Regions from separate parts of the Clostridium aromativorans genome, predicted to be linked through region 4. Evidence: riboswitches for the same ligand, from Rfam matches in the RefSeq annotation. Region 4 holds a riboswitch; each other region holds the start of a gene.
The links. Region 4 has a riboswitch for S-adenosylmethionine ahead of LN736_RS00410 (transporter substrate-binding domain-containing protein). Riboswitches for the same ligand answer to the same signal wherever they lie in the genome.

Region 1: another riboswitch for S-adenosylmethionine. It lies ahead of LN736_RS08400 (YezD family protein); the one in region 4 lies ahead of LN736_RS00410 (transporter substrate-binding domain-containing protein).
Region 2: another riboswitch for S-adenosylmethionine. It lies ahead of LN736_RS11020 (hypothetical protein); the one in region 4 lies ahead of LN736_RS00410 (transporter substrate-binding domain-containing protein).
Region 3: another riboswitch for S-adenosylmethionine. It lies ahead of LN736_RS10115 (amino acid permease); the one in region 4 lies ahead of LN736_RS00410 (transporter substrate-binding domain-containing protein).

The regions. Positions count from the first base shown of each region.
Region 1 covers NZ_JAJJPB010000008.1:64,763-72,636, reverse strand. The annotation lists gene sufU (Fe-S cluster assembly sulfur transfer protein SufU) at 20-469, opposite strand; gene LN736_RS08420 (cysteine desulfurase) at 456-1,718, opposite strand; gene sufD (Fe-S cluster assembly protein SufD) at 1,711-2,886, opposite strand; gene sufB (Fe-S cluster assembly protein SufB) at 2,898-4,304, opposite strand; gene sufC (Fe-S cluster assembly ATPase SufC) at 4,334-5,080, opposite strand; gene LN736_RS08400 (YezD family protein) at 5,302-5,463, opposite strand; SAM riboswitch class I at 5,586-5,697, opposite strand; gene LN736_RS08395 (DUF4317 domain-containing protein) at 5,815-6,996, opposite strand; gene LN736_RS08390 (HesB-like protein) at 7,176-7,508, shown strand; gene LN736_RS08385 (FxLYD domain-containing protein) at 7,531-7,874, shown strand, end outside.
Region 2 covers NZ_JAJJPB010000013.1:38,815-46,688, forward strand. The annotation lists gene LN736_RS11005 (ATP-binding protein) at 1-921, shown strand, start outside; gene pgtP (phosphoglycerate transporter protein PgtP) at 1,050-2,393, shown strand; gene glpT (glycerol-3-phosphate transporter) at 2,425-3,759, shown strand; SAM riboswitch class I at 3,856-3,959, shown strand; gene LN736_RS11020 (hypothetical protein) at 4,184-4,615, shown strand; gene LN736_RS11025 (DNA topoisomerase III) at 4,875-7,061, shown strand; gene LN736_RS11030 (iron-containing alcohol dehydrogenase) at 7,157-7,874, shown strand, end outside.
Region 3 covers NZ_JAJJPB010000011.1:83,412-91,285, forward strand. The annotation lists gene LN736_RS10085 (ketopantoate reductase family protein) at 1-622, shown strand, start outside; gene LN736_RS10090 (cation diffusion facilitator family transporter) at 649-1,521, shown strand; gene lepB (signal peptidase I) at 1,639-2,172, shown strand; partial or broken gene LN736_RS10100 (winged helix-turn-helix domain-containing protein) at 2,191-2,508, shown strand; gene LN736_RS10105 (S-ribosylhomocysteine lyase) at 2,562-3,041, shown strand; gene cysK (cysteine synthase A) at 3,536-4,450, shown strand; SAM riboswitch class I at 4,533-4,640, shown strand; SAM riboswitch class I at 4,716-4,827, shown strand; gene LN736_RS10115 (amino acid permease) at 4,886-6,274, shown strand; gene metK (methionine adenosyltransferase) at 6,303-7,499, shown strand; gene nifB (nitrogenase cofactor biosynthesis protein NifB) at 7,623-7,874, shown strand, end outside.
Region 4 covers NZ_JAJJPB010000001.1:83,331-91,204, reverse strand. The annotation lists gene LN736_RS00435 (YncE family protein) at 1-538, shown strand, start outside; gene LN736_RS00430 (DUF4364 family protein) at 542-1,069, opposite strand; gene pdaB (polysaccharide deacetylase family sporulation protein PdaB) at 1,236-1,991, shown strand; gene LN736_RS00420 (hypothetical protein) at 2,186-2,683, shown strand; gene LN736_RS00415 (single-stranded DNA-binding protein) at 2,774-3,514, shown strand; SAM riboswitch class I at 3,626-3,733, shown strand; gene LN736_RS00410 (transporter substrate-binding domain-containing protein) at 4,025-4,840, shown strand; gene LN736_RS00405 (amino acid ABC transporter permease) at 4,886-5,605, shown strand; gene LN736_RS00400 (amino acid ABC transporter ATP-binding protein) at 5,605-6,360, shown strand; gene LN736_RS00395 (hypothetical protein) at 6,391-7,506, shown strand; gene LN736_RS00390 (cobalamin B12-binding domain-containing protein) at 7,518-7,874, shown strand, end outside.

The DNA of each region.
Region 1 (7,874 bases), on a different contig from region 4:
TCTGGGTTTTGAATACAGCTTATTCAGAGACACCCTTCTTTCTTTTTTTTATAGCTTCCTCTAATGTATGCCAGGCGAGGACTGCACACTTCACTCTGGCAGGCATCATGGATATATTTTTAAGTGCTATAGCATCTTCTAATTTTTCCAACTCTTTTTCATCTGTAATTTCCTTTTTTATCATTCCTATAAATGTCTTAACATAATCCAAAGCTTCTTCAACAGTTTTACCTTTAATCAAATCTATCATTATAGATGTTGAAGCCTGAGATATGGCACATCCGCTTCCCTCATAAGCTATATCATCTATAATGTCTCCCTTGAATTTCAATGAAAGAGTTATATCATCTCCACAGCTGGGATTATGTCCTCTTTCTTTTAAATCAGGGTTTTTCAGCTCTCTCTTATTAGTGGTATCCTGGTTATGTTCTGTTATTATTTCAGAATACACAAGACTAAGATCGTCCATATCCCAACCACTTCCTAACATTCTTAAGGGCTTCTATAAATTTATCTATTTCTTCATAAGTGTTGTAAAAATAAAAGCTAGCCCTGGAAGATGCTTGGATTCCCAAATGTTTCATAAGAGGTTGTGCACAGTGATGTCCTGATCTAACTGCTACTCCGTAATTATTTAATATAGTTGCTACATCATGAGGATGAACATCTTTTACATTAAATGAAATAATTCCACCTTTATTCTTGGCACTTTTAGGGCCATAAACCGTCACATAATCTATATCTGAAATTTTTTTAAGTGCATATTCCGTAAGTTCTTCCTCATAGGCTTCAATCTTGTCAAGTCCTATTGAATTTAAATAGTCAATAGCTGCACCGAGAGACACTGCACCTTCCACATTTTGAGTGCCGGCTTCAAATTTAAAAGGCAGCTCTGCAAAAGTAGCATCTTGTTCTGTAACATATTCTATCATATCACCACCACCTAGGAAAGGCGGCATTTCAAGGAGAAATTTTTCTTTTCCATAAAGTACTCCTATTCCCATAGAAGCTAGCATTTTATGACCTGAAAATACAAAGAAATCCGTATCAAGATCAGATACATCCACCTTCATATGAGGTGTACTCTGTGCTCCATCTACTATTGCTACAGCTCCTTTTTCATGAGCGTATTTTACAATATCTTTAACTGGATATTTCGTTCCAAGTACATTTGACACCTGAGCAATGGATACAATCTTTGTCTTGTCAGTAATTTTACTTTTATATTCTTCTTCAGTTATTCTTCCCTCTTCATTAGTATACATATATTTAAGCACTGCACCTTTTACTCTAGCTACCATCTGCCAAGGGAGTATATTGCTGTGATGCTCTGAAATAGCAATTACTATTTCATCTCCCTTATTTACAAAATTCAGCCCATAACTATAAGCTATCAAATTTAAGGATTCTGTAGTATTCCTTGTAAATATTATCTCAGAGGATTTCTCTGCTCCAATAAAAGCCCTTACTTTCTCACGAGCTCCCTCATAAGCCTCTGTAGACGTGACTCCAAGATAGTGGGCACCTCTGTGGGGATTTCCATTTAAATTCTCATTATAATGTTCTACGGCTTTTATGACAGAAAGTGGTTTCTGTGTAGTTGCTCCATTGTCAAAATACACCAGATCATTACCCTTCACTTTTATAGAAAGTATTGGGAAGTCCTTTCTTATCCTCTTTACATCTATACTCTCCTGTATTACATTTCCATTACTCATTTATAATCCTCCTTTTAAGTTCTTCAGATAAAAACTTTTTTAAATCTTCTGCTGGAATCTTATCAAATATAGGATTAAATCTAGCCTCTATAACCAATTTTTCCGCTTCACCATAATCAAAGCCCCTGCTCATCAAATAAAAAAGTTGATTCTCATCTATTTTGCCTACACTTGCTGCATGCTGTCCGTCCACATCTTCCTCCTGGCAGAGAAGTATTGGAATAGTATCCGTCTTAACTGTTGGATCTAAAAGAAGAACTTCTTCAGCCTGAGCTCCCTTGGATTTAGATGAGCCTCTCTTAAAATCTATATTTCCCTTAAAAACTTTTCTGGCTCTATCCTTCAGTACCCCTTCTATGACCATATTACTTGTGCTCTTTTTACCAAAATGATTGGTGGTATAGTAAAGATCCTGTCTTCTGTCTCCATCAACTAAATAGGCTGAATATATATCTGCACTGCTGTATTCCCCTTTTAAATCCGAATTATAATTTGTAACATTTATATGGCTTCCCATCTCTACAGTAATCCAATTTACTTTTGCTCCATTCTCCACCTGAGCCATATTCGAATCAAAATGGGTTGACTTATCATTCATCCTCTGAACTTTTATAACATCTACTACTGAGCCGCTCTTTGCAAATACTTTAGTCAAACCATTGTGAAATGCATCTATGTCTTTATTTTCAGTACAATAATCCACCACTAAAGTAATTTTACTATTTGATTCGGCTACAATTATGTTGTGATCTATAACTGTAGGGTTGTGTTCATTTAAATTGAAATTAAGTCTTATAGGCGAATTCAAAATTTTATTCTCTGGAACTTTTACAAATATTCCTGAATTAAATCCGTTCTCCCCAAGTCTGACAGAATCTTTTGATACAGAAGTAGCATCTTTAAAACTAGAATATTGAGCAAGATTTTCTCCATCAATCTCCTGCATGAATTTTAAGGTTACCCCCTCAAAATCTTCAGCCTTAAAATCCATATACCCTGCATCATATGCCTCTATTTCAGGAAACTTATAATTATCAAGGTGAAAATTATTTAATCCAAGATGCTTCCATGTAGGTACATAGGCCTGATTTAGTCTAAACTCCTTCTTGTTTTGCAATTCGGAAATTATTCTCTTACTTTTGCTTAAATTTCCCCTATTATCTATCATAAACTACCTCCTTATCCTATGGTTCCCTTTAATTCTAATTTAATCAAATTATTCATTTCCACTGCATATTCAAGTGGAAGTTCCTTTGCTACAGGCTCAACAAATCCTGTAACTATCATCCCTCTTGCCTCTTCTTCCGTAAGACCTCTGCTCATAAGATAAAAAATGGCATCGTCACTTATTCTACCTATTTTAGCCTCATGTCCTATATCAACATTGTTGTTTGCCACACTTACAATAGGTATAGTATCCGATCTGGATTCACTGTCAAGCATCAATGATTCACAGGATACACTGGACTTGGAGTTAACTGCATTTTTAGTAGAACTCAACAGGCCTCTGTAAATTGAAACTCCACCATCCTTGGAAATGGATTTAGAATTTACCACTGACGTAGTATTTGGAGCTGCATGAACTACTTTAGAGCCAGTATCCAGATACTGCCCGGCACCTGCAAAAGTTATTCCTGTGAAATCGCATCTTGCTCCCTCTCCCCTCAGTATGCTCATAGGATACAACATGGATACTTTAGATCCAAAAGAACCTGTAACCCATTCTACATGCCCATTTTTATCCACTGCACACCTTTTGGTATTTAAATTGTACATATTTCTTGACCAATTCTCTATAGTACTGTACTTTAATGAAGCTCCCTCTCTCACATAACACTCAACACAACCTGCATGTAGATTGTTTACATAGTATTTAGGTGCCGAACATCCCTCTATATAGTGAATTTTTGCTCCTTTTTCAACTACTATAAGGGTGTGTTCAAATTGTCCTGCACCAGGGGCATTTAATCTAAAATAAGATTGTATTGGTATATCAACTTGAACTCCCTCAGGAACATATACAAATGAGCCGCCAGACCAAACTGCTCCATGAAGTGCTGCAAATTTATGATCTGTTGGAGGCACAAGCCTCATAAAAAGAGGTCTTATCAGATCTTCGTAATCCCTTATAGCCGTTTCCATATCCATATATAAAACGCCCTGCTTTTTCAGCTCCTCGCTTACATTGTGATAGACTATCTCCGAATCATATTGTGCACCCACACCTGCCAGGGATTCGTGCTCCGCTTTAGGTATTCCAAGTAAATCAAAAGTTCTTTTTATATCTTTGGGCACATCCTTCCAATCATGTTTCATGTTGGTATCAGGCCTTACATAGGTAACTATGTTATTCATATCCAGATCCGAAAGATCAGGTCCCCAGGACGGCATAGGCATCTTATTGTAAATATCTAAGGATTTAAGTCTAAACTCCCTCATCCATTCAGGATCATTTTTTTCATCTGATATTTCTTCTATTATCTTTTTTGTAAGACCCGAGCCAGTTTTATAACTGGATTTGTCTTCATTTTTTATATCATAAATATTTCTTCTTATATCTTCTATATGAGTTTTTTCTTTTTCCAATAAAAACACCTCTCTTTTAAAACATCCTGTTAAGCCAATGCCTTAAACCTGTCATATCCGTTTTTCTCTATTTCCTCAGCTAAAGATGCATCACCAGTTTTAACTATTCTTCCATCTACAAGTATATGAACGTAATCCGGTTTCAAATATTCTAATATACTATCGTGATGTGTAATTATAAGTATGGAGTTATCCTCTGTTCGGAGTTTGCTCACCCCTTCCGATACTACTCTAACTGCATCTACATCAAGTCCAGAATCCGTTTCGTCCAGCATAGCAAGCTTGGGCTCAAGTACCGCCATCTGGAGTATTTCATTTTTCTTTTTTTCTCCACCTGAAAATCCCACGTTTAAATATCTTTTAGCATAACTTTCATCTATTTTTAAAAGCTTTAGCTTTTCTTTTAAAGCTTTTCTAAATGCCAATATTCCACCTCTCTTACCTGTAACAGCAGCCTTAGCATTGCGTAAAAAATTTTCAACAGTTATTCCCTGTATCTCCTGCGGATACTGAAAAGACATGAATATTCCCTTTCTTGCCCTTTCATCCACCTTTAAATCATTTATTTTTTCCCCATCAAATACTATATCTCCTGATGATATTACATATTTAGGATGACCCATTATAGTATTTACAAGAGTAGATTTCCCTGCCCCATTGGGACCCATTATGGCATGTATTTCACCCTTGCCAATTTCTAGATCAAGTCCTTTTAATATTTCATTACCTTCAACTTCCGTTTTCAGCTTATTTATTTCCAGTAACTTTTTTCCCATTATACCTCTCCTTTATATCCGAGTATTTAAGTCATATTTAATTCCAAAAATCAATCCCATTATAAATGGGCATCAGGATAAAATATCCGACTTAAATACTCAACATTGTATCTGATTACATTTTACTATTTATTTAAAGGATAATCAATAATTAAAATATCATTTTATATTTTTCTCTAAAAGTTTTTATTTTCTGATAATATCTTAAGTTTATTCAATCTCTATTTTAGTCTTATTTTTTCTTTTGTCTCTACCTGAATTACTATTCCATCTTGAATCACCAAAGTTATTGAACCATAATTTATACTCTTCAATGACTGCAATATTTCTTTAATGTACTGTTCTGAGATCTGGTTATTTTTTCGCGCAGTTTTTTCTCCCATTTTCATATTGCCCCCTTTTACATTAATTTATAAATTAATAACTAAAAAATCCCCTTTTATGAAGAAGAGGATTTTTCTATATTATAATAAATATAAAATGTTCAAGTTGAAGTTTTATATTTACCTCATCTTCCAGAACTGTGTTCTGATGGACTTAGCACCTTACATGTACCAATTAATACATGGGTTGCTGAAACTTCATCGGGCCATTCCCTAAGTTTCTCTTGATAAGGGTTAATATTAAATTATTGACTTTAATTATACCTTATAACATTCTTACGGTCAAATTAATTTTTAATCAAATTAAGAAGTTTAACATTAAAATTTTATCCTTAAAAGAATTGTTTTCAATTAGATATAATCTTCCATTTTCTCAGTCTCCAAATTAAGCCCGTCTATAACCATATCTTCTTTAAGTTCTATCAATAAACATTTTTTCCCTCTCTTGTCTATTACCTGCTTTACACTACCCAGATCTTGAGGCCTTATAATTATACTTGTATTTTCATTTTCAATCTTTACAGATTTACTTTTAAAATCAGGGATTACATTTCTGGCTTTAAATTCATGATCTCCACCACATACCTCTTGAAAGGCGCTTTTGACAGACTGTATATGTTTAAGGCCGCTTTCTTTTAAAACCCTGGTAACTTCATTTACATCCAGTACTGCCTCCTCTTCCCTATCTCCTCCATCAAGTTTTTCATTTATTCTTTCATATACATCCTTCATGATATCCGGCTTTATTCTGCCTCCTGTCACTGTACCCAGTATACTTTTAAAACTTTCTTTTTCTTCTACAGCCGTGGGTTTTACAGTACACTCAAGGACTTTTTCTACAAAAGTGCCGTTAACCTGCTTCGTTTTAGAAGAATAATATATTATCTTGTTCACATCTACATATTCACATGTAAAACTTGGAAACATGAATCCGTCTAGAGGAGAATTTAAATTCACGATCATATCCAGTGCAGAATTGGGCTTGAATTTCATCTCGGTATAATCAAATTTCAATACCTTTTTGGGAATTTCCACCTTGTTTACACTGCACAATATAAACTCCACAGCTTGAACATAATCTTCTACATCACTTTCATCTCCATTCTTATTTTTTCTGCTGTTATAATACTCTGCTTTTATAAAATTTATCACTACATCCGTATCATAGGTATAATTTTTAGATATTTTATCCACTATCTTATCTCCAAATTCAGCCGCACTCTTCCCGGAATTCAAAGCACCATACAATATCTGCTGTGTGCTTTCACCAACCTCATGGCCTTCTTTCCCATCCGTTTCCTTAAAATCCAATTCAAATATTTTGGAATCCAGAGAACCTGTAAGCACCTTTTTGAAATTATTCAGGTAAAGCTCCCTCTTCTCTATTTCCATCATTTCAAAATGCTCTAGTTCCCTGGTTATTATTTCTCCATTATCTTTTTTTAAATATACGCTGTAAACTTCCTTAATAGGAAGCATATAACTTCCCAACTTAAACTCTTTTCTTATATTCGCCAAATCTTTTTTGTTCATTTTTACATCTCCGCTCTAAAAATAAGTTCTAATCCCATTCTATACATACTTATTTTAACAAAATATAATAATATTTGCTATGAATAAATTACTATAGTACAATTATAAAATTTTTGGTACAATACATATAAGTATATCTGTACAATTATAAAAATTTGATCATTAAGCGAGGATTTTATATGAATTTTATAAAAATAAGTAATACAGCTTACAATGAATTTAAAAAATTTTTGACTGAGAATAATATTACCTATTCTACAATAAGAATTTATTTAGATGGTATGTCCTGTCACGGTCCTCATTTCAACATGAGTGCCGATAAAAAAAACGACAATGATTTGACTCAGCAAATAAAGGATATAAATTTTATAGTAGACAAAAACTTATTCATGCAGTTTAGTGGTTTTATATTCCTATGTGGAAGCGAAAACGGACTCGGAAGTTTTTCTATAGAACCCGTATTTAAACCTAACCTTCCAGACTGTGAAAACTGCAATGGATGTAAAAATTAATAAATTTAAGGAGAATACTAGAATGTTTTGTTATAAATGTGGAGCCAAGGTTTCTAATCAAGCTCTATTTTGTGAAAAATGCGGAACCAGGTTAAATAAAAACCTGGAAATAGAAAATTTAAATGAAAGTACAATTAAAATTCATAATATCAGACAAGCCTTAAAACATAATATAAAAGAGGATCAGTTAAACGCCCTAGCTTTAGATAAATCAAAAGACAATACAACAAATTTTAGTTTAAATAAGAAAGTTGGAGATAATACCTGTTGTAAAATTCCATTTTATAAAAATATAAATATAGCAATGCCCCTTTTGTCAGCAGTACTTGCCGTGAGTTTAACCTGCACTTATTATTTATATGAAGC
Region 2 (7,874 bases), on a different contig from region 4:
GTGGGAAAAATAAATTTAAAAGATATTATAAACTCAAAAGAACTTTTGAAAATGATAAAATGTACTTTTGGTACAGGGAAATATAATCAGAGAGAAATTTCACTGATTAAGGGAAAAATCTTTAAAGTAACTACTAATTTGATAAAGTATGATTTGAATTGTAATAGAAATGGTAAAAATATAATTATAGTATTTGAAGATGTTACAGAGATAAAAAGACTTGAGGAGCTTAGAAGTGAGTTTTTTGTAAATGCTTCCCATGAGCTTAAAACTCCCCTTACTACCATAATGGGCTTTACTCAGACACTGTCTAAAAATGTTAATTCGAATGATAGATGTAATAATAAAAATCAAGTCCGTTTTTTAGATATAATAAATGGTGAACTGCACAGATTAAAGAGGTTGATAGATGATATACTTCTTTTATCAAAGCTTGAAAGCAAAAAATATTATACCAGTATGGATAAGGTAAATATCTACAGGGAATTGGATGAAATAGTGTATATGTTTAAAAATAGATCGATGAATAAAAACATCAGTATAGATATTTTAACCGTTAAAAATTTTTCAATTAATTTATGCAGCAGGGATTGGTTCAGACAGATGATAATAAATATTTTGGATAATGCTCTTAAATATACGCAATGTGGAGGGAACATAAAGATAATGGCAGAGCCTAGGGAGAAATTTGCATATATAAGCATAAAGGATAATGGAGTGGGAATTCCAGAAAAAGATATACCGAGAATATTTGAGAGGTTTTACAGAGTTGAGAAGTCAAGAAGCCGGTCTGAAGGCGGTACAGGACTTGGACTTGCTATAGTGAAGCATATAGTCGATGAATTTAATGGGAAAATATATTTAAAGAGTCAGTTGAACAAAGGCAGTGAATTCATAATTAAATTGCCTTTGAATGCATAAATATATTGACTATAAGGAAAAACTATCCTATAATGTTAATTGTGTTAACAATGTTAATAATGTTAATATTGTTAAGACTTATTGTATACAATAATATATTATTCAATTGGAGAAAAATTATGATAAGCATGCTTAAGAAATTAAATCGTAAATCTTCTTTTAAAACACAGGAAAGTACATTCTGTAAATATGAAAAACTTAGAAAACAACTTATGATAAGCATATTTATAGGTTATGCAGGATATTACTTTGTGAGGAAAAATTTCCCTCTGGCAGCACCTTATTTATTACAGGAAGGGTTTGATACGGCACAAGTGGGGATTTTAATGTCTGTTCTCTCTGCAAGTTACGGCATAAGTAAATTTTTAATGGGGATTGTATCGGACAAAAGCAGCCCCAGAGTTTTTTTATCTGTGGGTATAATACTATCTGCAGTGGTCAATATGTTACTTCCCCTTGCTGATAGTTTCAAATTTATGCTGTTTCTTATATTTTTAAATGGATATTTCCAGGGCATGGGATGGCCGGCCTGCGGAAAAACTCTTTCCCACTGGTTTTCAGATGGGGAGAGGGGTACAAAAATGTGTACGTGGAATATCTCACATAATCTGGCTAATGGAATTATTGCTCCTTTGACCGTAGTTGGAATAGCTATATTTGGCAGCTGGAAGGGTATATTCTATTTTCCAGCAGTAACTGCTATATTGATAGGAATATTTTGTTTTATATTTATGAGGGAGGATCCTGTTTCATGTGGATTGCCTCCTATAGAAGAATATAAAAACGACTATTACTGCTGTGCCAAAGTTGATAATAGGGAAAGGGAGCTTTCAGTAAAGGAAATACTTTTTAAATATATTCTCAATAATAAATATCTATGGTGTCTTGCCTTTGCAAATATATTTGTATATATAGTGAGATACAGTATACTTGATTGGTGTGCTGTATACCTTACTACAGTAAAGGGGCTGTCACAGAATCTTACAAATTGGTTTTATTTTTTCTATGAATATGCAGGAATACCTGGAGTCATTTTTGCAGGAAAATTAAGTGATATAACATTTAAAGGAAGACGGGGACCTGTTTCCACAATGTCGATGCTTCTTGTAATGCTGGCTGTAATGGTTTACTGGATGAATCCTGCTGGAAACTATGTAGTTGATATAATGGCACTTTTTATTACGGGACTTTTGATTTATATTCCAGTGACTCTCATAGGAGTTGCGGCTATAGACTTGGTACCCAAAAAGGCAGCAGGGGCTGCAGGAGGATTTACAGGATTATTTGGATATTTATTTGGAACTACCTTTGGAGGAATTGTGATTGGCAAAAGCATACAGTATTATGGATGGACAGCATTTTTTATGATAATTATAAGCTCTTGTGTACTTGGAACACTTTTTTTGTCTCTTACATGGAATATTCATAATAGAGACAGATATATGGAGAATAGGTATTTAGAGGAAATTTGATATTTGATATATGTAAGGAGGAATGTTTAAAATGTTTGATGTACTTAAACCGGCACCCCATATACAAAGGCTCCCGGAAGATCAGATAGATAGACAGTATAAAAGGTACAGGATCCAGGTTTTTATAAGTATATATGTAGGGTATATGATCTATTATTTTGTGAGAAGTAATTTTGCATTGGCAAAGACTTATTTGATACAAGAGGGATTTACAAAGACTGAGTTGGGATTTGTGGCTTCAGCTCTTGGGCTTGCCTATGGAATAAGCAAATTTGTAATGGGAAATGTTTCAGACAGAGCAAATCCCAGATATTTTCTAGCTTTAGGACTTATAACCTCAGGAGTTGTAAATCTCTTTTTCCCTATTACGTCCAGTATAACCTTGATGTTTATATTGATGTTATTAAATGGATGGTTTCAGGGAATGGGATGGCCTCCCTGCGGAAGGACTATGACCCATTGGTTCTCAGATAGAGAACGTGGAGTGAAAATGTCCATTTGGAACACTGCACACAATGTAGGAGGAGGTACTATAGCAGTTATAGCTATGGTAGGAGTTTCTATTTTCGGAAATTGGAAGGGCGTCTTTTACCTGCCTGCAATTATTGCAATAGTTGGGGGAATATTATTTATTATATTTGCCAGGGACATGCCTCAGTCCGTTGGCCTTCCACCTATAGAAGAGTATAAAAATGATTACCCTGATGTAAATGTAGATGACAGGGAGAGACAGATGACAGGTAAGGAGATACTGTTTAAATATGTTCTGAATAATAAATTTCTCTGGTACATTGCCATAGCAAATATATTTGTATACCTTGTAAGGTATGGAGTTATAAATTGGGTTCCCACTTATTTGAAGGAAGTGAGAAATTTTGATACTAGAAGCTCTTCCATTGCCTTTGCGCTTTTTGAATATGCGGCCATACCTGGAACAATAATAGTGGGCTGGATAAGTGATAAAGTATTTCATGGGAGACGTGCACCTATAGGAATAATATGCATGATAGGTGTAACTATAGCAGTATTTGTATATTGGAAGAGTAGTAACCCAATAGCAATTAACTGTGCTTTGGCATCTATTGGAGCGCTTATATATGGTCCTGTTATGCTTATAGGAGTAAGTGCACTGGATTTGGTACCTAAAAACGCATCGGGAACTGCGGCTGGATTTACAGGTTTATTTGGATATATGGGAGGCGAGGTCCTGGCTGAGGTAGCTATGGGAAGTATAGTGGATAAATTCAGCTGGAATGGAGGATTTATTCTTCTTATGGTATCCTGCATTTTGTCTATAATATTCTTGAGCTTTACCTGGAATGTGCATGACAGGTCAACAGATGATAAACAAACGGCAGCTTCCTAGGTGACATTATTACAAATTAATAACACAAAAATAAAAATTAGTATTGACAAAATACTTTGATAATTGTAATATATAATTGTAATAATTAAATATTGATTCTTATCAAGAGAGGTGGAGGGACTGGCCCTATGATACCCGGCAACCTGAATTTATATTATTCAATGGTGCCAATTCCAGCAGGTTAACCTGAGAGATGAGAAATGAAAGGATATAACTTCCTGTGGTTTCTCCATAGGAAGTTTTTTGACTCTATGAGTAAATTTAATATTTTAGTTGACTAACTAGAAAACTAGAGGTTAAGTTGAACTTATCCGTAAGGATTGAATTCTGCGAATAAGTAAGATTTAATCTTTTTTTAATAGCATAAAGATAAAATCAATATTATAAATATTGCGGCAAATATTAGTGGGAAAGGGGTATGAAAATGAGTGCAATATTAAATGATGCGATGAAATATATAGATCAGTCCCAGAAGGCATATTTTATAACATTGGATAAAACTGATAAAAAATATATTATAAATATAGCTGAATTTATAAATGATTGTACAGATATATATTTTATTGTAGATAAGGATATCGGGAATGTTGAAAATGATTCTATAGTCAATGTTTACTTTCAAAGTAAAATTGAGAAGTATAAGATGTTTAAGAGAATATGTGTTTCTGGAAAATTGACTAAAATAATATATTCTACTGAAATTTATAGAGTATTCAAGGCCTTAGGCGGTAAAAATAAGGGGAAATATATTCGAAATGGAAACTTAAAGAACTATACTGTGTATAAATTGAAAGTAAAATATATGAATTTGTGTGATTATGTCAAATCATCGGAAAAACTGAGAAAAATAATCTAGAACTAAAAATTTCTTATATCTTGTGTTTTAAAAAAAGCAGTGATAAGAGTCAAATTTTGTATGCAATTGTTGAAGTGAAAAAATACTATCCGTTTATAGATGGGTAGTATTTTTTTATTAGTAGTAACGGACGGGTTGCAGCCTTTTAGCTTGTAAATAACCATTATAAATATTATAATAAAATAGATAGAATAAGGGATAGTTTGGAAATGCTATCTCTAATTTTTTGAAGTTTAATCTATGATGAAAGGAAATAAGTATGAGCAAAATATTGGTATTGGCTGAAAAGCCTTCTGTAGGAAGGGATTTGGCTAGGGTACTTAGGTGTAATAGAAAAAACTCGGGCTATCTGGAGGGAGACAGATATGTAGTGACCTGGGCACTCGGGCATTTGGTAACATTGGCGGATCCGGAAGTCTACAGTGAAAAATATAAGAATTGGAACCTGGAAGACCTGCCGATGCTTCCAGAAAAATTAAAGCTGGTAGTTATAAAGCAAAGCGGAAAACAGTTTAATATAGTTAAGGCTCAGATGAATAGAAAGGATATAGGGGAAATAGTAATTGCCACGGATTCTGGAAGGGAAGGAGAACTGGTAGCCAGGTGGATAATAGAAAAGGCCAGAATAAAAAAACCTCTTAAAAGGTTATGGATATCCTCACAGACGGATAAATCCATAATAAATGGATTTAAAAATTTAAAACCTTCTTCTAAATATGATAATCTGTATAGAGCTGCACAGTGCAGGGCAGAAGCGGACTGGGTGGTAGGACTTAACATAACCCGGGCCCTCACTTGCAAATATAATGCACAGCTTACTGCAGGGAGAGTACAGTCTGCAACTCTGGCCATGATAGTTAACAGAGAAAAAGAAATAAATGATTTTAAACCTAAGGATTATTATGAAATCACTGCTAAATCCGATAAGTTTAAATTGAAATGGGTTGATAGAAAAAGCGGCAGGGCAAATATCTTTAATAAAGACAAGGCAGATGGCATTGTAAAGAAAATCAATGGTAAGATTTGTACTGTAGTTGATGTAGTGGAAAATGACAAAAGAAAATTTTCACCGGCCCTGTATGATCTAACTGAACTTCAGAGAGATGCCAACAGGATATTCAACTATTCAGCTAAAGAGACACTTTCAATAATGCAGAGACTTTATGAAAACTATAAGATATTGACTTATCCAAGAACTGATTCCAGGTATATTTCTACAGATGTGTTTGAAACTATACCTGAAAGATTGAAAGCTATTTCATTGGGAAGTTATAAAAAATTTGCAGATCGGATAATGAGTAAAAAAATAAATGCCCATAAAGGGTTTGTGGATAATGGCAAAATTGGAGATCACCATGCCATAATTCCCACGGAAGAAAGAGTGCAGCTGTCTAGATTGAGTACTGAAGAAATGAATATATACGATCTGGTTGTAAAAAGATTTTTAGCAGTTATGCTTCCTCCTTATGAGTATGTTCAAACTTCTGTAAAAGCAGATATTGCTGGAGAATTGTTTACAGCCGTGGGGAATGTAGTAAAATCCAAAGGGTGGAAAATGGTATATGAGAGGGGAGCCGGAATGGAGGCAGAAGGTGAAAAAGACAGCCAGTTGCTTCCAAAAGTAAAAAAGGGTGATATCGTAAATATAAGGGCTGTGGAATTGAACAAACTTCAAACCAAACCGCCTGCCAGGTTTAATGAGGCCACTCTTTTATCGGCCATGGAAAATCCCCAAAAATATGTGAAATTGGACAGTGAAAGTGCCAAAACTCTTGGAGAAACTGGAGGTATAGGAACTGTGGCCACTAGGGCAGACATAATAGAGAAACTATTTAATATGTTTTATGTGGAAAAAAGAGGTAGGGAAATTGTTCCGACATCCAAGGGAAAACAGCTTGTGGATTTAGTTCCAGAAGGACTTAAATCACCTCTTATGACAGCTAAATGGGAAAAAGAACTTGAAGATATAAGTACAGGTAATGAAAAACCAGATATATTTTCAAAGAAGATGAGAAAGTATGCAGTGAGATTGGTGGAAGATGTAAAGAAAAGTAAAGATAAATTTGTGTATGACAATGTTACAGGCAAGAAATGCCCTCACTGCGGCAAATACATGCTTCAGGTAAAGGGAAAGAGTGGAATGATGTATATCTGTCAGGATAGAGAGTGCGGCTATAGGGAAAATATAAGCAGATTTACCAATGTAAGATGCCCTGAATGTCATAAAAAACTTGAACTCAGAGGAGAAGGCCAGGGGAAAATATATGTATGTCCTAATTGTAGTTTTAGAGAAAAAGCTGACTTATTTAATAAAAGATTTAAAGAATCTGAGAATAAATTAAATAGAAAAGATGTTTCAAAATATATGAAGAAAATAAAAAAAGAAAACGAGAAACCTATAAACTCATCATTAGCGGAGGCGCTTTCTAAATTAAAATTAAAATAAGCTGCTGCTTTTAAGTTTATATCTATAATTATTTAGAAGTAAGTGTTAAAATGTTAATGGATGTATTTAGAAAAATTTGACGAGGAGGATGTTGTATGGAGAATTTTATTTTTAAGAATGCTACAGAAATTATTTTCGGCAGAAATACTGAAAGATTTGTTGGAAGCAAAGTAAAAGAGTATTCTAAATCTAAAAAAATTCTTTTTTGCTATGGCGGAGGGAGTATAAAAAGATCTGGACTCTATGACAGAGTAGTAAAATCCTTGAAGAAAAATGGAATTGAATTTATAGAACTTCCGGGGATAAAACCTAATCCTAGATTGGGGCCCGTTAAAGAGGGTATAAAAATCTGCAGGGAAAATGATATAAAATTTATATTGTCAGTAGGTGGAGGAAGTGCCGCAGACACTGCCAAGGCAATTGGAGTAGGAGTACCATATGATGGAGATGTATGGGATTTCTACTGCGGGAAAGCCCAGGTAAAGGAATCACTGCCTGTAGGTGTTGTAATAACACTGCCTGCTACAGGAACTGAAGCCAGCAATAGTTCTGTAATAATGAATGAAGATGGATGGTATAAAAAAGGATTGAATACGGTGCTTATAAGGCCTGTATTTTCAATCATGAATCCAGAGCTTACGTTTACACTTCCAGCATATCAGACTGCCTGTGGTGCTGCTGACATTATGGCACATATAATGGAAAGATACTTTACAAATGTGAAACATGTGGATCTTACCGATAGACTTTGTGAAGCTGCTCTCAGAACTGTTATAAATAATGCACCTATAGTTTTGAAGGAACCAGAAAATT
Region 3 (7,874 bases), on a different contig from region 4:
TGGAATTACCAGTGAAGAGATAATAGGAAAAAGATATGGAATGAATAAGATGCTCTATTCTCTCTGTATTGCCATTGACGGAAACCGCAGAGGAAATGTCATCTCTTTTTCCAGTTATGGAAATATAGCTTTTGGTGAAAAAACAAATAGTACTTACTCAGAAAAAGTACAGATTGTAAAAGAACTTTTTGACAGGGCAGATATACCTTACAGCATTCCAAAGGATATGATTCATTCCCTGTGGTATAAATTTATGATCAATGTAGGAATAAATCAGGCTTCAGCAGTTATAGGGGGAAATTATGGAGTATTTCAATCTGTAGGTGAAGCGAAAGAATTGATGGAGTCAGCTATGTGGGAAGTGGTAAGATTGTCTCAGAAAATGGGCATAAATTTGAGTGGACAGGATATTGAAAAATGGAATGAAGTACTTGCCACCATGCCTCCTCACAGCAATACTTCAATGTGTCAGGATATTGAATATGGAAGAAAGACTGAAGTTGATATGTTTGCGGGAACCGTATGCAGACTGGGAGGAAAATATGGAATAGACACTCCGGTAAACAGGACACTTTTAAATATAATAAAAGCAGTGGAGTCGAAAAATGATTTAAAGGTATAGATTTTATACTTTATAGGAGAAAATAGATGGAAGAGGATTATAAAAATCTTAAAATTGCAGAAAAGAGAACTAAGGTAAATGTGGTAGTATATGTGTTTTTATCTTTATTTAAACTCGGTATAGGATATTTTTTTAATTCCAAGGTTCTTTTTGCAGACGGCATTAATAATTCCACGGATATCATAGCCTCCCTTGCCATTGTTATAGGGCTTAAAATATCGAGGAAACCTGCCGATGAGGACCATGCCTATGGACATTTGAGGGCACAGACGGTATCTACCCTGGTGGCCTCTTTGATAATGATAGCCGTTGGAGCAGAGGTTTTTTACAATGCAGTATACTCTACAGTTTTTTTTAAGACCAAAGCACCGGATATGATGTCTGCAGTAGTTTCCATTATATGTACTGTACTGGTATATGCAGTGTACAGGTATAACAGGAAAGTGGCAGTTAAAATCAAGAGCCTGGCACTTATGGCTGCTGCAAAAGACAATCTTTCAGATGCTTGGGTCAGTTTTGGGGCCGCCTGTGGAATTATAGCTTCGCAGTTTGGTCTTCCCTGGATAGATCCACTGGCGGCGGTAATAGTGGGAATACTTATAATAAAAACAGGTATAGGGATCTTCAAGGAGTCCGCCCAAAGTTTAACTGATGGTTTTGACAGCAGGCAGCTGGACAAAATAATTGGAAAAATAAATCAAATTGAAGGCGTAGACAGCGTCAAGGATGTAAAGGCTAGGGTACATGGAAATAATATTTTACTTGATATTATAATAAGTGTCAGCTCTAAATTGACCGTACTGGAAAGTCATGGTATTACGGAAAAAATAGAAAATATGCTGAGCAGTGAATTTCAGATAAAATATGCAATTATACATGTAGAGCCGGCTTTGAAATAGGCCGTCATATCCAGATATCAAAGTTCAGAGTTGAAATATAAAACTCTGCAGATTTTCAAATTTGTCTGAAAACTGTTATTTTTGCTATAATGATAATAGGTAAAGGGGTGTGATATCGTGAAAGATAAAGAATTCTTTAAGAAGTTCAGGGAATATGCCTTTTACATTATTCTGGCTATTGGACTGGCACTTGTATGCAGAAGTTATGTTTTTGCCCGGACTGATGTAATAGGATCTTCCATGCAGCCGACTTTTAATGATAAGGATGTTATATTTATGGAAAAGATAAGCACTGAAACTGGACATATAAACAGAGGAGAAGTGGTCGTTTTCAACTCTCATGACGAGAATGAGGACAACTATATAAAAAGGGTTATAGGAATAGCTGGAGATAAAATTGAGATAAAGTCCGGAGAGGTTTATTTAAATGGAAAAGTTCTCACTGAAAGTTATCTTCCAGAAGAAGTTGTAACTGAGGCCAATTCAGCTGTTGCGGAGTATGTTGTGCCCGAAGGTTATATTTTTGTGCTTGGGGATAATAGGAAAAATAGTACCGACAGCAGAATAATAGGGCCTGTAAATTTAAAGGATGTTAAGGGACATGTAATTTTAAGAGTGTATCCTTTTAAGAATATAAACTACTTTAAATAATTACAAATGGAGTTTGCTTATTATTTTAATGAGGGCGATTTGATAATTGATAATTTAAGTTACGAAGTTAAAAAATCAGGGGAAACAGTCAATCTTACCCCCATAGAATACAAAATACTTTCAGTTATGGTAAACCATCCTGAAAAGATTTTTACAAGGGAGGAACTTATATCTATTGCGCTGGAGAAAAATTTTGATGGATACAACAGAGCCATTGATTCACATATAAAAAATTTAAGACAGAAAATAGAAACTGATTCCAAAAAGCCTGCATATATTTTAACTGTAAGGGGAATAGGATATAAGTTTGGAGGAATAAAGGGCAAAGCTGAATAATTGATTACAGGTTTAACATGATGTATAATGAGTTCTACAGGAGGCGATATTGCATGGATAAAATTTCAAGTTTCACTGTCAATCATTTAAAATTAATACCAGGTGTTTATGTTTCCAGAAAAGATAAATTTGGAGATGTAGTTCTAACCACATTTGATATAAGAATGACAAGCCCTAATGACGAACCTGTTATGAATACAGCTGAAGTTCATACTATTGAGCATTTGGGAGCAACTTTTTTGAGAAATCACAGCACTTATGGAGGTAAAACCGTATATTTTGGACCCATGGGTTGCAGAACCGGATTTTATCTGATTTTGTATGGAGACTATGAGTCAAAGGATATCGTGGATTTGCTGGTGGAAATGTATAAATTTATCTTGAATTTTGAAGGTGACATACCCGGTGCTGCTCCAAAAGACTGCGGAAATTATTTGGATATGAATCTTCCTATGGCGAAGTACTGGGCAGATAAATTTCTCAAAGAGGTCTTGACAGACATCTCGGATGAGAGGTTGAATTATCCTGAATAATACAATACAATTTATAAAAGGTTGCTTCTATCTATTTTGAGCAGAAGTAACTTTTTTAAATTTTATATGTAAAATTATACTTGATTAATTAAAGTTTATGTAGTATTATCAGATTGTAGATTATATAAATGTAATGATGGGAAGAGTAGATTGTACGATGCTATTTTAGAGAGAATTTTCGTGTGGTGTGAGAAAATTTTAGCGGGAGACAATTGAAATGCATCCTGGAGCACTGAATTGAACTTGAGTAGGTTTCAGCGGAAACAGCCGTTAAAATGTTAAGGTATGATTGTACCGACAATGAGTTTTTCTTTCCTGCATAGGTTGTTTTTATGCAGTACTTGAGGGATAAACAGAGTGGAACCGTAGAAGTAAAACCTTCTGCCTCTGTAAGGGGCGGAAGGTTTTTTGTTTTTCATAATTCCGGAATTTGAAAAATATTAAACAACAGCTTCAACAGCGAAAATTTGTAATTTAAAGGAGATTGTTATATTATGGAAGTTTTTAATGATATTAAGGAAATGATAGGAAAAACACCTATACTGAAAATAAACAAATTTGATCTAAAAGATGGAGTTAATATATATGCCAAACTTGAAAATTTTAATCCAGGAGGCAGTGTAAAAGATAGAATTGGCGATTATATGATAAAAAAGGCAGAGGAAAGCGGTAGATTGAAGAAAGGCTACACTATAGTTGAAGCTACTGCAGGCAATACTGGTCTTGGAATTGCGCTGGGAGCTTTAAACAGAGGATACAGGGTTATATTTGCAGTACCGGAGAAATTTTCCATAGAAAAACAGGTATTGATGAGGGCGCTTGGAGCGGAGATAATTCATACTCCAGAAGAAGATGGAATGAGAGGTGCTATTGAAAAATCCAAGGAGATTTTAAATCAGATACCAAATTCCATAGCTTTGGGACAATTTGAAAACAATGATAATCCCGAGGCACATTATGCTACTACAGGTCCTGAAATATATGAACAGTTAGGTGGGAAAATAGATTATTTTGTGGCTGGAGCAGGTACCGGCGGAACTTTTACAGGTGTGGCAAAGTATTTAAAGGAAAAGGACAGCAGCATAAAGACCATACTGGCGGATCCGGAAGGTTCTACCCTTGGCGGTGGTACTGAAGAGCACGGTTATGCTATTGAAGGCATAGGAAATGATTTCCTGCCGGACACTATGGATATAAAATTGGTTGATAAAGTTATAAAGGTAAATGATGATGAAGCTTTTAGATTGGTGAGAGAGTTGGCAAAAAAGGAAGGCTTGATAGTTGGATCTTCCTCTGGTGCAGCTCTTGCAGCAGCGTTGAAATTGGCAGATACCATAGATGGAGGAAATATAGTAACTATATTTCCAGATAGGGGAGACAGATATTTCAGTAAAAATTTGTATGAATAGAAAGATTTCTATTGACAAAAAGAATAAAGAATTGTATATTGAATATAAATTAAATATAAGTGATTTACAATATTTGTAGACTTTCTTATCGAGAGAGGCGGAGGGACTGGCCCTGTGATGCCCGGCAACCGATTGTAATTTGTACAGTAAATGGTGCCAATTCCAGCAGGTAAAACCTGAAAGATGAGAGATAATGGAATTTATACTTCCTGTGATTTCTCACAGGAAGTTTTTTAATGTAATTATATAAAATCAAATATTATAATTCTTATCAAGAGTGGTTAAGGGACTGGCCCTATGATACCCGGCAACCAGATATACATTTAGTTCGTACATCTAGGTGCTAATTCCAGCAGGTATATCCTGAAAGATGAGGGACAATGGAATCTATATGTCTTCTCACATATAGATTTTTTACTTGGAGGTATAAATAAGATGTACAATAATGCAGGCAATAAATTACTAAAAAAAGATCTTAAAAATAGGCATATTCAGATGATAGCTATTGGAGGTGCCATAGGTGTAGGATTGTTCTATGGCTCTGCAGATGCTATTAAGACAGGCGGACCTGCCATTATTCTGGCATATTTAATAGGAGGACTGTTCATTTTTTTCATTATGAGGGCCTTGGGTGAGCTGGCTGTAGATGAGCCAAATTCGGGTTCCTTCAGTGCTTATGCTACTCGTTACCTTGGAAATTTTGCAGGATTTTTTTCAGGCTGGACATATTGGTTTCAGGCTACAGCTACTGTTATGGCAGAACTCACTGCCATGGGGGTATATGTTCAATTTTGGCTTCCCCAGTTTCCAAAATGGATTACTGCACTTATATTTTTGATCATACTCATTGCAGTCAATTTAGTTGGAGTTAAAGCTTACGGTGAATTTGAATTTTGGTTTGCCCTTGTGAAAGTGGTTGCCATAGTATGCATGATTATTTTTGGAATGCTTATTATATTATTTGGATTTAATAATGGAGGGCATTCTATTGGATTTTCTAATATATGGAATAATGGAGGATTTTTCGCCAATGGATTTAAAGGGTTTGTGCTTTCTTTTGTTTTTGTGAGTTTTGCATTTGGAGGGGTGGAACTTATTGGCATAACGGCGGGAGAGGCAAGGGATCCACAAAAATCCATTCCAAAAGCTATCAACGATGTATTTTGGCGTATACTTATCTTCTATGTGGGTTCTGTGTTGGTGATGCTGGCACTTTATCCCTGGAATAAAATTGGGGTTGCAGGAAGTCCCTTTGTATTGGTGTTCTCTAAAGTAGGTATTCCTGCAGCTGCTTCAGTCATAAATTTTGTAATTTTGACAGCTGCTCTTTCAGGCATGAACAGTGCCCTGTATATAAATGGCAGAATGCTTTACAGTCTGGCACTAAATGGTAATGCTCCCAGAGTATTTGGAAAGTTGAATAAATCCGGGGCACCCTATGTGGGAACACTCTTCAGTACGGCTGTGGCATTGATTGCCGTAATTTTAAATTATTTCATACCGGAGAAATTTTTTACATATATTTCCTCAACAACAACTATAGCCATTTTGACTGCCTGGGGTACGATTCTTATAACACAATTGAAGTTCCGCAGAAAAAAAGCTATGGAAGGGCAGAAAATTGCTTTTAAAATGCCTTTTTACCCTTTTTCTTCATACATTACAATAATTTATCTGCTGGCTATTGTTGTTACAATGGCGTTTTTGCCAGCTACCCGCATTGCCCTTTATATTGCGCCTATATGGGTATTGGCCATGGTGGGAATATATAAATTACTTCATCATAGTGAACAATCAAAATTATCATATATAAATAGTAAATAGAAAAGTTAAATAAATTGGAGGGATAAAGATGAGTAGATTATTTACATCAGAATCAGTTACAGAGGGACATCCTGATAAAATTTGTGATCAAATATCGGATGCAGTTCTAGATGCTGTTATTGAACAGGACAAATATGGAAGAGTAGCTTGCGAAACAGTTGTAAATACAGGGCTTGTGCTTCTAGTTGGAGAGATATCCACTAAAGCCTATGTGGATATACCTAAGATAGTGAGGAAAACTATCGAAGAAATAGGATATACAGGTTCAAAATTTGGATTTGATGCCAGCAATTGCGCGGTTATAACATCAATAGATGAGCAATCTTCAGATATTGCCTTGGGAGTAAATGAATCACTGGAGGCAAAACTGGGAGAAAAAGATGATATAGAGGCAATAGGTGCAGGGGATCAAGGGATGGTGTTTGGATTTGCCACAAATGAGACACCTGAATATATGCCACTTCCAATAGCACTGGCTCATAGACTTTCGAGAGGATTGGCCGATGTCAGGAAAAATGGCATTATTCCATATTTAGGACCAGATGGTAAAACCCAGGTTACAGTAGAATATGAAGGAGAAAAACCTGTGAGAGTAGATACAATTTTGATATCCTCACAACATGAAGAAAATGTGGAACATGACCAGATTGAAAGAGATATAATAGATAATGTCATAAAAGAGGTAATACCTGAGAAATTTATAGATTCCAATACCAAATATATTGTGAATCCTACAGGAAGGTTTGTAAAGGGAGGTCCGGAGGCTGATTCAGGACTTACTGGAAGAAAGATAATAGTTGATACCTACGGTGGATATGGAAGGCATGGAGGAGGAGCTTTTTCGGGAAAAGATCCGACGAAAGTCGATAGATCCGGAGCCTATGCGGCAAGGTGGATAGCAAAGAATTTGGTGGCAGCAGGTGCTGCGGATAAGATAGAAGTGGAGGTTGCCTATGCTATAGGAGTGGCAAGGCCTGTGTCCATAAGTGTCGATACTTTTGGAACAGGTAAGGTATCTGATGAGAAAATAGTGGATATTGTAAAAAAGCTTTTTGACTTGAGGCCGGCAGCCATTATAAGAGATTTGGATCTTAGAAGGCCAATATATAAAAAGACAGCTGCTTATGGACATTTCGGAAGAACCGATATAGAGCTGCCCTGGGAAAGCCTTGATAAAGTGGATAAGATAAAAGAAGAATTAAATAAGGTGGTTGTATATTCTTAAGCCACAAATGCTGTGAATTTTTATGAAAGGTTGACCAGAAATACTGGAGGCCAGGCAAACTAAATTTTTAAGTTTGTCTGGCCTTTTTATATTTTAATTATGCAAAAAAGGAGATAATAAGATATGCCTATAAATTTTGCAAGGGAGATTGAAAAAAAGACATTTCAACATCCCTGCTATAACTGTATTGCACATAAGTATGCTAGAATGCACATACCTGTAGCTCCAAAATGCAATGTAAGCTGTAATTTCTGCAATAGAAAATATGATTGTGTAAATGAATCCAGGCCTGGAGTTACAAGTGGAATTCTATCCCCAGAGGAAGCAAGAGATAAATTCAAGATAGTAAAAAATAAAATAAAAAATTTGACGGTG
Region 4 (7,874 bases):
TGGAAGTCTTCCCTATAGCATATGCTTGAATAAAGAGAGAAGATTATTATTGATATCCAATATGGAAGATGATAGCATAACTTTAATAAATTGTACAAACAATAGATGTGTTAAAAATATAAGAGTGGGATCTTATCCTACTAAAGCTGTGTTTACATTAGACGGACAACATGTATTGATATGCGAAAGTAACATAGGATCTGAATTTAGGGGGAGTGTAGCTATTTTATCTTTGAAAAATTATAAAATAATAAACAGGATTATTGTGGGAAATTCGCCAATAGATATTTATTGCAGCAGTAGACATTGTTTTGTATCTAATTTTGGAGAGGGTACAATAAGTATTTTGGATATAAATAATTATAAGGAGGAAAAAAAGATAATTGTTGGTGGAATGCCTAAAAATATAATAAAATATAAGGAAAACCTGTATGTGGGAGACAACTATAATGATCTATTGATAAAGGTGAATATAAAAAGTAAAAATAAAAAATATATACCCATAGGTGGAGAACCTACAGGTATGGTTTTAAGTTGAATTTTAATTGCTCATAAGTAGTTCAACAATATTATAGTAGAGATCTAAGTAATCTTTTTTCCATTTTTTGCACAGCTCTTTGGCCTTGCTGTTGGAGTCTACATTTAATTTTATGTCTATTAGTTCAGAATTATTTTCCAGTATTTTTAAGTTCACGATAAAATTGTTTTTTGGATCGATGGTATAACTGGCATTTATAAAAAGATTCTTTTTTATAGACTCAATTTTCGTATCTAAATACTGATTTATGATGTCCATTTTATTTTTTGAAATTCTATTTCCAAATAACAACAATACTTTAAGACCTTTTTTGGTTATTATGAATTTATGATTATTTGAATAAACTACTTTTTTGATAAAATTAGAAGATAAAAGTTCATTTAAATATTGTTGAAGAGTAAAATAGTTTATAAAGCCGTTCTCAAGTATAATTTGTGTTATTTCATTATTGGAAATGGGAAATTTAATTCTTTTAAATATATAAAGCAGTAATAGTTTATTTTCTGCTAGTTCTAAAGTATCTTCGAACATTTAAAATCCTCTCCATTGAATTTAAAATATATTTATATTATAACATAAAATATTTGAACTTATATTTTGAAATAATTTTATATAAGTAAATTTTTTAATTTATGTAATATTTATCAATATGAGATACTATATAAAATTATAAAAGCAAATATTTGGAGGAAAAAAATTGAAAACAAGACTTATAAAAAAAATATTTATGGTATCTGTATTATTATTTGTAGCTATTGGAGTATCATTTTTTACCAATTACGGGTATAGAGGAGTCTTTATAAATTCAAGCAAAAAATTACCTATATATTCTGTAGACACAAAAGAAAAAAAAGTGGCTATAACTTTTGATGTGAGTTTAGGTAAAGATGATTATACTGAAAAAATATTGGATTTACTTGATAAATACGATATTAAAGCCACATTTTTTGTAGTAGGTGACTGGGTGGATAAAAATCCTGTTAAACTAGAAGAAATATATAAAAGGGGACATGAAATAGGAAATCATTCCAATAGACATCCTAACATGACTAAAATATCTCGTGAAAAGATCATTGAAGATATAAATATAAACGAAGCGAAAATAAGAAGCATAACAGGAGCAGGTACCGAGTTATTTAGATGTCCAGAAGGAGCTTATAATGACAGGGTGATAGATTTAGTAAAAGAATCAGGATATTATTGTATTCAATGGAATGTGGACAGTGTGGACTGGAAAGAACAGGGGGCAGATATTGAATATAACAGAATAATTAAGAATACAAAGCCAGGTTCAATACTTCTGTTTCATGGTAATGCCAGATATACGCCGGAAAATTTGCCTAAAATAATAAAAGAACTTCAAAAAAAAGGTTATAAATTTGTCAAAGTAGGAGATTTAATTTACAAAAATAATTACAAATTAAATTATGAGGGAAAGCAGATACACAATTAAATATCTTATATTATAACAGTTATTGAAAAATAGGATAAATATGTATTATAATGGCAGTAAAGCAAGTCTGTATATAATACTCATATAGTAAAGGTTTATAATGAGATTTTTAGCAAATGGAGAATTAGTATAAAAAACTATATCCTGTTTAAAATAATTTTAGATTATATATTTTTTCAGGAGGTAATATTTTTATGGGATTCGTAAAAATTATTGATAGTAATGATAATTTTAAAAGCCATTTGATAAATTTATTAGATCTGAACAATTTACAGTACAATGTGTCTGAAAATAAAGATGGCGTTGAAAAAGCAAAATATATAATAATGAATTCTATAAATAAAAAACATGATATTTTGGATGGACGCTATTATTTTATAAATATGGATTTAATAGATGGTTTAGGTGATGATTTAAATTTGCAAGGTTATATCATAACCTATGGATTAGGCAGCAAAAATACAGTTACCATATCCAGCTTAGATTATAACAGTGGATTTGTATATTGCCTTCAGAGAGATATTGTACAAAATGGACAGAATATAATTGAATCTCAGGAAATTCCGATTAACATGGTTTTAAGAGACATTGATGAACTATATGCAGCTATGATAGCTATAACTTTGGGGCTGATGGATAATAGATACATGCATATATTGCTCAAAAATAAAGCATTTAAAATTTTTAGTTAAATATTAAGTATTTGCAAGTATATTTTTACCTCCCTGTGAATAGTTATAGGATAATGAGATATTTAAAACTAAGGGAAAGAGGGGTTTATGATGGACAATTTAATGTTAAATAATAAAATTTATCTTGAAGGCAAAGTAGTATCAGAATTAAAATTTAGTCATGAAATGTATGGTGAAGGTTTTTATACCTTTAATATTGAAGTCCCGAGATTAAGCGAAAGCAAGGATGTATTATTTATTACAATTTCAGAAAGACTTATAGGTGGAATGAATATTATCCCGGGAATAGATATTGTAGTGGAAGGACAATTGAGATCATACAATAAATTTGTAGATGGAGCAAATAGATTGATATTAACTGTATTTGCAAGGAATATAAGTTTATGTAAAGAAAAAAGTAAAAATCCAAATCAAATTTTTCTTGACGGTTTCATATGCAAAGAACCAATTTATAGGACAACTCCCTTTGGAAGGGAGATCTCCGATATGCTGTTAGCTGTAAATAGAGCCTATAATAAATCTGACTACATACCTACTATTGCCTGGGGAAGAAATTCTAGGTTTTGTAAGTCGTTGAAAGTCAGTGACAACATAAGAATTTGGGGAAGGCTGCAGAGCAGAGAATATCAAAAAAAAATATCTGATACAGAAGTCGTAAAAAAAGTGGCCTATGAAGTTTCCATTTCTAAAATGGAAAAAGTGAATAAAAACGATAACGATGAAGAATGCGTGAAAAAGGCTGATGATAAAGGTGAAGAAAATTTAAAAGAAGCAAAAGAAGAACAAAAGAACAATTTTAATGAAAATGTGGAAGGTAAACGTATATCCTAAGTAATTATGGATAAGAATAAAAAAATTGACAATTCGATTTCTGTTGACAAAAAAATTGATATGTTATATACTAAATCTCGTAATGTATGCAATATAAATTAAAAATTAATTTTCTTATCAAGAGAAGCGGAGGGACTGGCCCTATGAAGCTCGGCAACCTGGATATTATTATGTATTCAATGGTGCTAATTCCATCAGGCGAAGCCTGAAAGATGAGGATATTATTAGAATGTTACTTCTTGTAGTTTTCTCTGCAAGAAGTTTTTTTATTTCTGATTATTTTTTGAGACTTGGGAAAAATTTAAAGATTATTAATTTAAAATTAGTTGATTAGAAAACTAAAGGCTAAGTTTTGCCGTTGTGAAATTATGAATTTATAATTTTATAATGGTAATTCTTGGCCTTTGTTTATTCCCAAAATAATTATCAAAAGGCGGTGATATTGCAGATTTATTTAAAATAGTTGTGAATATTGATAAAGATATAATAAAATTCAAAGGAGAGAAAAATATGGAAAAAAAGAAAACTGCAATAATTTTAGCGTTAGTGGTAATAATAGCGATTTTTAACGGATGCTCTTCAAATACAAAACCCAATACGAGCAAAAAAGAAGTAAAAACCATATATGTAGGTACGCAAAATGATTATCCGCCTTTTTGTTACAATGATGACAAAGGTAATTTAACTGGATATGATATTGATGTAATAAAGGAAATAGATAAGAGATTAGATGAATATAAATTTACATTTGCACCTGCTGCTTGGGATAGTATTTTTCTTTCGCTGGAATCAAATAAAACTCAAATTGTTGCAGATGAAATTGCTAAAAACCCTGAGCGTGAGAAAAAATATCTTTTTTCAGATCAGCCGTATTTTACAGCTGAGTCAGTCATAATTGTAAAAAAAGGTAGAAATGATATAAAGTCGTTGGAAGATTTAAAAGGTAAAAGTGTAGCAGCTTCTGTAGGTGACTCATACACACAATTGCTTGAAAAATATAATAAGGAAAATGGTAATAAAATAATTTTAAAATATAATGATACAGGAAATTCATCAGATAATTTGATAGATGTGCAAAATGGAAGAGTTGACGCTTATGTAAATGATCCAGTAATGACAGAGGCCACTATCAAAAAGCAGAATTTACAGGTACAGGTAGTTGCAAAACCAGTTCAAAGTGACAAGATACATCTTGTTTTTAAGAAAGACAAGCAAGGGCAGGAACTCAAATCAAAAATCGATCCTATAATTAAACAGCTTAGAGAAGACGGCACGCTTGCAAAGTTATCAAAAAAATGGACTGGTGGAGAGTATATACCTAAATAAATAGATGGTATAGAATATCATGACTTCATATCAGGAGGGTGTTTTATGGACAAGATATTTGATTTTACTTATATGGTGAAGTGTATTCCAAAGTTAATTCCATATTTATCAGCTACGATGATGGTAACTGTTATATCCATGTTATTTGGGTTATTGGTAGGTTTTTTTATAGCTATTGTTAAAATTTATAAAATATCAGTATTAAGGCAAATTGCTATGGTTTATGTGTCTTTTGTAAGGGGAACACCTTTGTTAGTTCAACTATATCTTATTTATTTTGGTATGCCTAAATTTTTGTACTTTTTTCAGATAAAATACGGTTGGTTTGAGAACATTAATGTAAATGTAATACCACCTGAATACTATGCGATATTGGCGTTTTCAGTTAATTTAGGGGCATATTTGTCTGAGACCATACGATCTTCAATTGAAGCTGTTGACAGGGGTCAGTTTGAAGCAGCTAATTCTATAGGAATGAGCCAAGCTCAAATAATGCTCAAAATTGTTCTTCCGCAGGCACTGATTGTAGCTATACCTAATTTAGGAAATACATTAATCAGCACCGTTAAAGATACTTCTCTCATTTTTATGATAGGTATTGTAGACATAATGGGGGAGGCAAAAATAATTGGAGCCAGAGGTTTGGCTTTTTTTGAAATTTATATAGCCGTCTCCATTATATACTGGTTTATATGCATAATACTTGAAAAGTGTCTTAATTTATTGGAAAAACGAAGCAGAATATTTGAAAGAAGTGTTGTTTGATGATTAATCTACGAAATATTAATAAATATTTTTCTGAGCATCATGTATTGAAAAATGTGAATTTAACAGTAAAAAAAGGTGAGGTAATTGCCATACTTGGGCCGAGTGGTTCTGGGAAATCTACTTTACTGCGCAGTATAAATTTTTTAGAACGGCCTTCCTCTGGAATAATTGAAATCAACGGACTTAGGGTTAATTCTCAAACTGCAAGCAAAAAAGATATATTTCAGCTTAGGACTTCCACTGCTATGGTTTTTCAGCAGTATAATCTTTTTAAAAATTTAAATGTGCTTCAGAATGTAACTATAGGGCTTACAACAGTTAAAAAATTAAATAAAGAAAAAGCAGTGGAAATTGCAAGGCAGATTTTAGATAAAGTTGGTCTGAAAGATAGGGTTGATTATTATCCGTGCCAGCTTTCAGGAGGTCAGCAGCAGAGAGTTGGCATTGCCAGGGCCCTGGCTTTGAATCCTGAAGTGCTTCTTTTTGACGAACCTACCTCTGCACTGGATCCAGAATTGGTTGATGAGGTACTTCATACTATAAAACAGCTTGCTAATGATGATAATACAATGATTATAGTTACACATGAGCTTGGTTTTGCTCGTGATGTGGCTGACAAAGTGGTTTTAATGGAAGATGGAATAATAGTTGAAGAAGGTTCTGTGGAAAAGATGTTTACTAATCCTTCGGAAAATAGGACACGTCAATTTATAGGTAAGGCGCTTAAAAGGTTTATTGTAAATGCAATTTGAAGATTATTATTTATTTTGGAGGTGAAATACTTGTTGGATTTAGAGGAAATGGAGAAACGACTTAATAGGCATTATAATTTTTGGGACAAAAGATTTGAAGGAGAAGGGGCATATTTTGCCATTATGGCACCAGATGAAACAGCACTTGATAAATATCCACCAATAAAGCCTCCAGGTTCTCTTGAACAAAAATGGTTTGATATAGATTATAGATTGGAAGAAAATAATCAAAAACTTAATACTACTTATTTTGCTGGTGATGCAGTTCCTATTGCCAATATTGACTTTGGTTCTGGTATATTAGCTTCATTTCTGGGCTCTGAATATAAATTAGCAGAGGATACTATATGGTATGATGCCAAACCTATAATTTCAGATTGGAATGATTTACCTAAGCTTAGTCTTCTAAAAGACAGCGAAATTTATAAAAAATTTATTGGTATTACCAAAAGCTTTTGTGAGGCTTCGCAGGGAAGGTATATTACAAGTATTACTGATGTTGGTGCTAATATGGATGTATTGGCGTCCTTGAGAGGAAGAGAAAATTTACTAATGGACTTGATTGTTGAACCGGATGAAGTTAAAAGGTTTCTTTTTAGAATTGATCAATTCTGGAAAGAAGTATTTGATGAAAATATAAAAATTCTAAGCAGGTATAAAAGAACCTTTACTTCATGGGTTCCTATTGTAAATCAAAAAACATGGTATCCGCTTTTAAGTGAATTTTCAACAATGATTTCCCCAACTATGTTTGAAGATATAGTATTTCCTGCAATTCAAAGGGAAGCGGATTATTTAGATCAAGCTCTTTTTAATTTGGATGGTGAAGACCAGGTTAAATATTTATCTATATTGTTGAGATTAGAAGGGCTTCATTCAATAGAATGGGATCCTGTACCAAAGTATAGTCCAAAATTTAATAAAGTGATTAAGTATTTTTCCAGTGAAACATCGATAGAGGTGTATAAACAAATTCAATCCTGTGGAAAAAAATTAGTTATAAGAGAGGTTATACCTGAGCAAATTGAGCCTATTTTAAATAATATTTCTCCAGATGGCGTATTTTTTGTTGTAAATTGTTCAAATAGAAAAGAGGCAGATGAATTTTTAACATTTTCCCGTAAATGGACAAAATATGGAAGATAGGAGTAATTGAGATGAATTTAGAAGAACTTTCTCTATATGTTCAAGAAGGTAATTTAAAAAAAACAAAAGAGTTTGTGCTGCAGTTAATAAAAGAAAAAATCAGTGCAAAGAAAATTTTAGATGAAGCTTTAATAGCTGCTATGGAACAAGTTGGTATAAAATTTAAAAATAATGAAATATATGTACCTGAAATGCTTATTGCAGCAAAAGCCATGAGTGCTGGTTTAAAAATATTGGAGCCAATATTAACTGAATCAGGTATAAAACCCATAGGAACAGTTGTTATTGGTACGGTAAAAGGAGATTTGCATGATATCGGAAAAAATTTAGTTAAAATGATGATGCAGGGGGCAGGAATAAAAGTACAT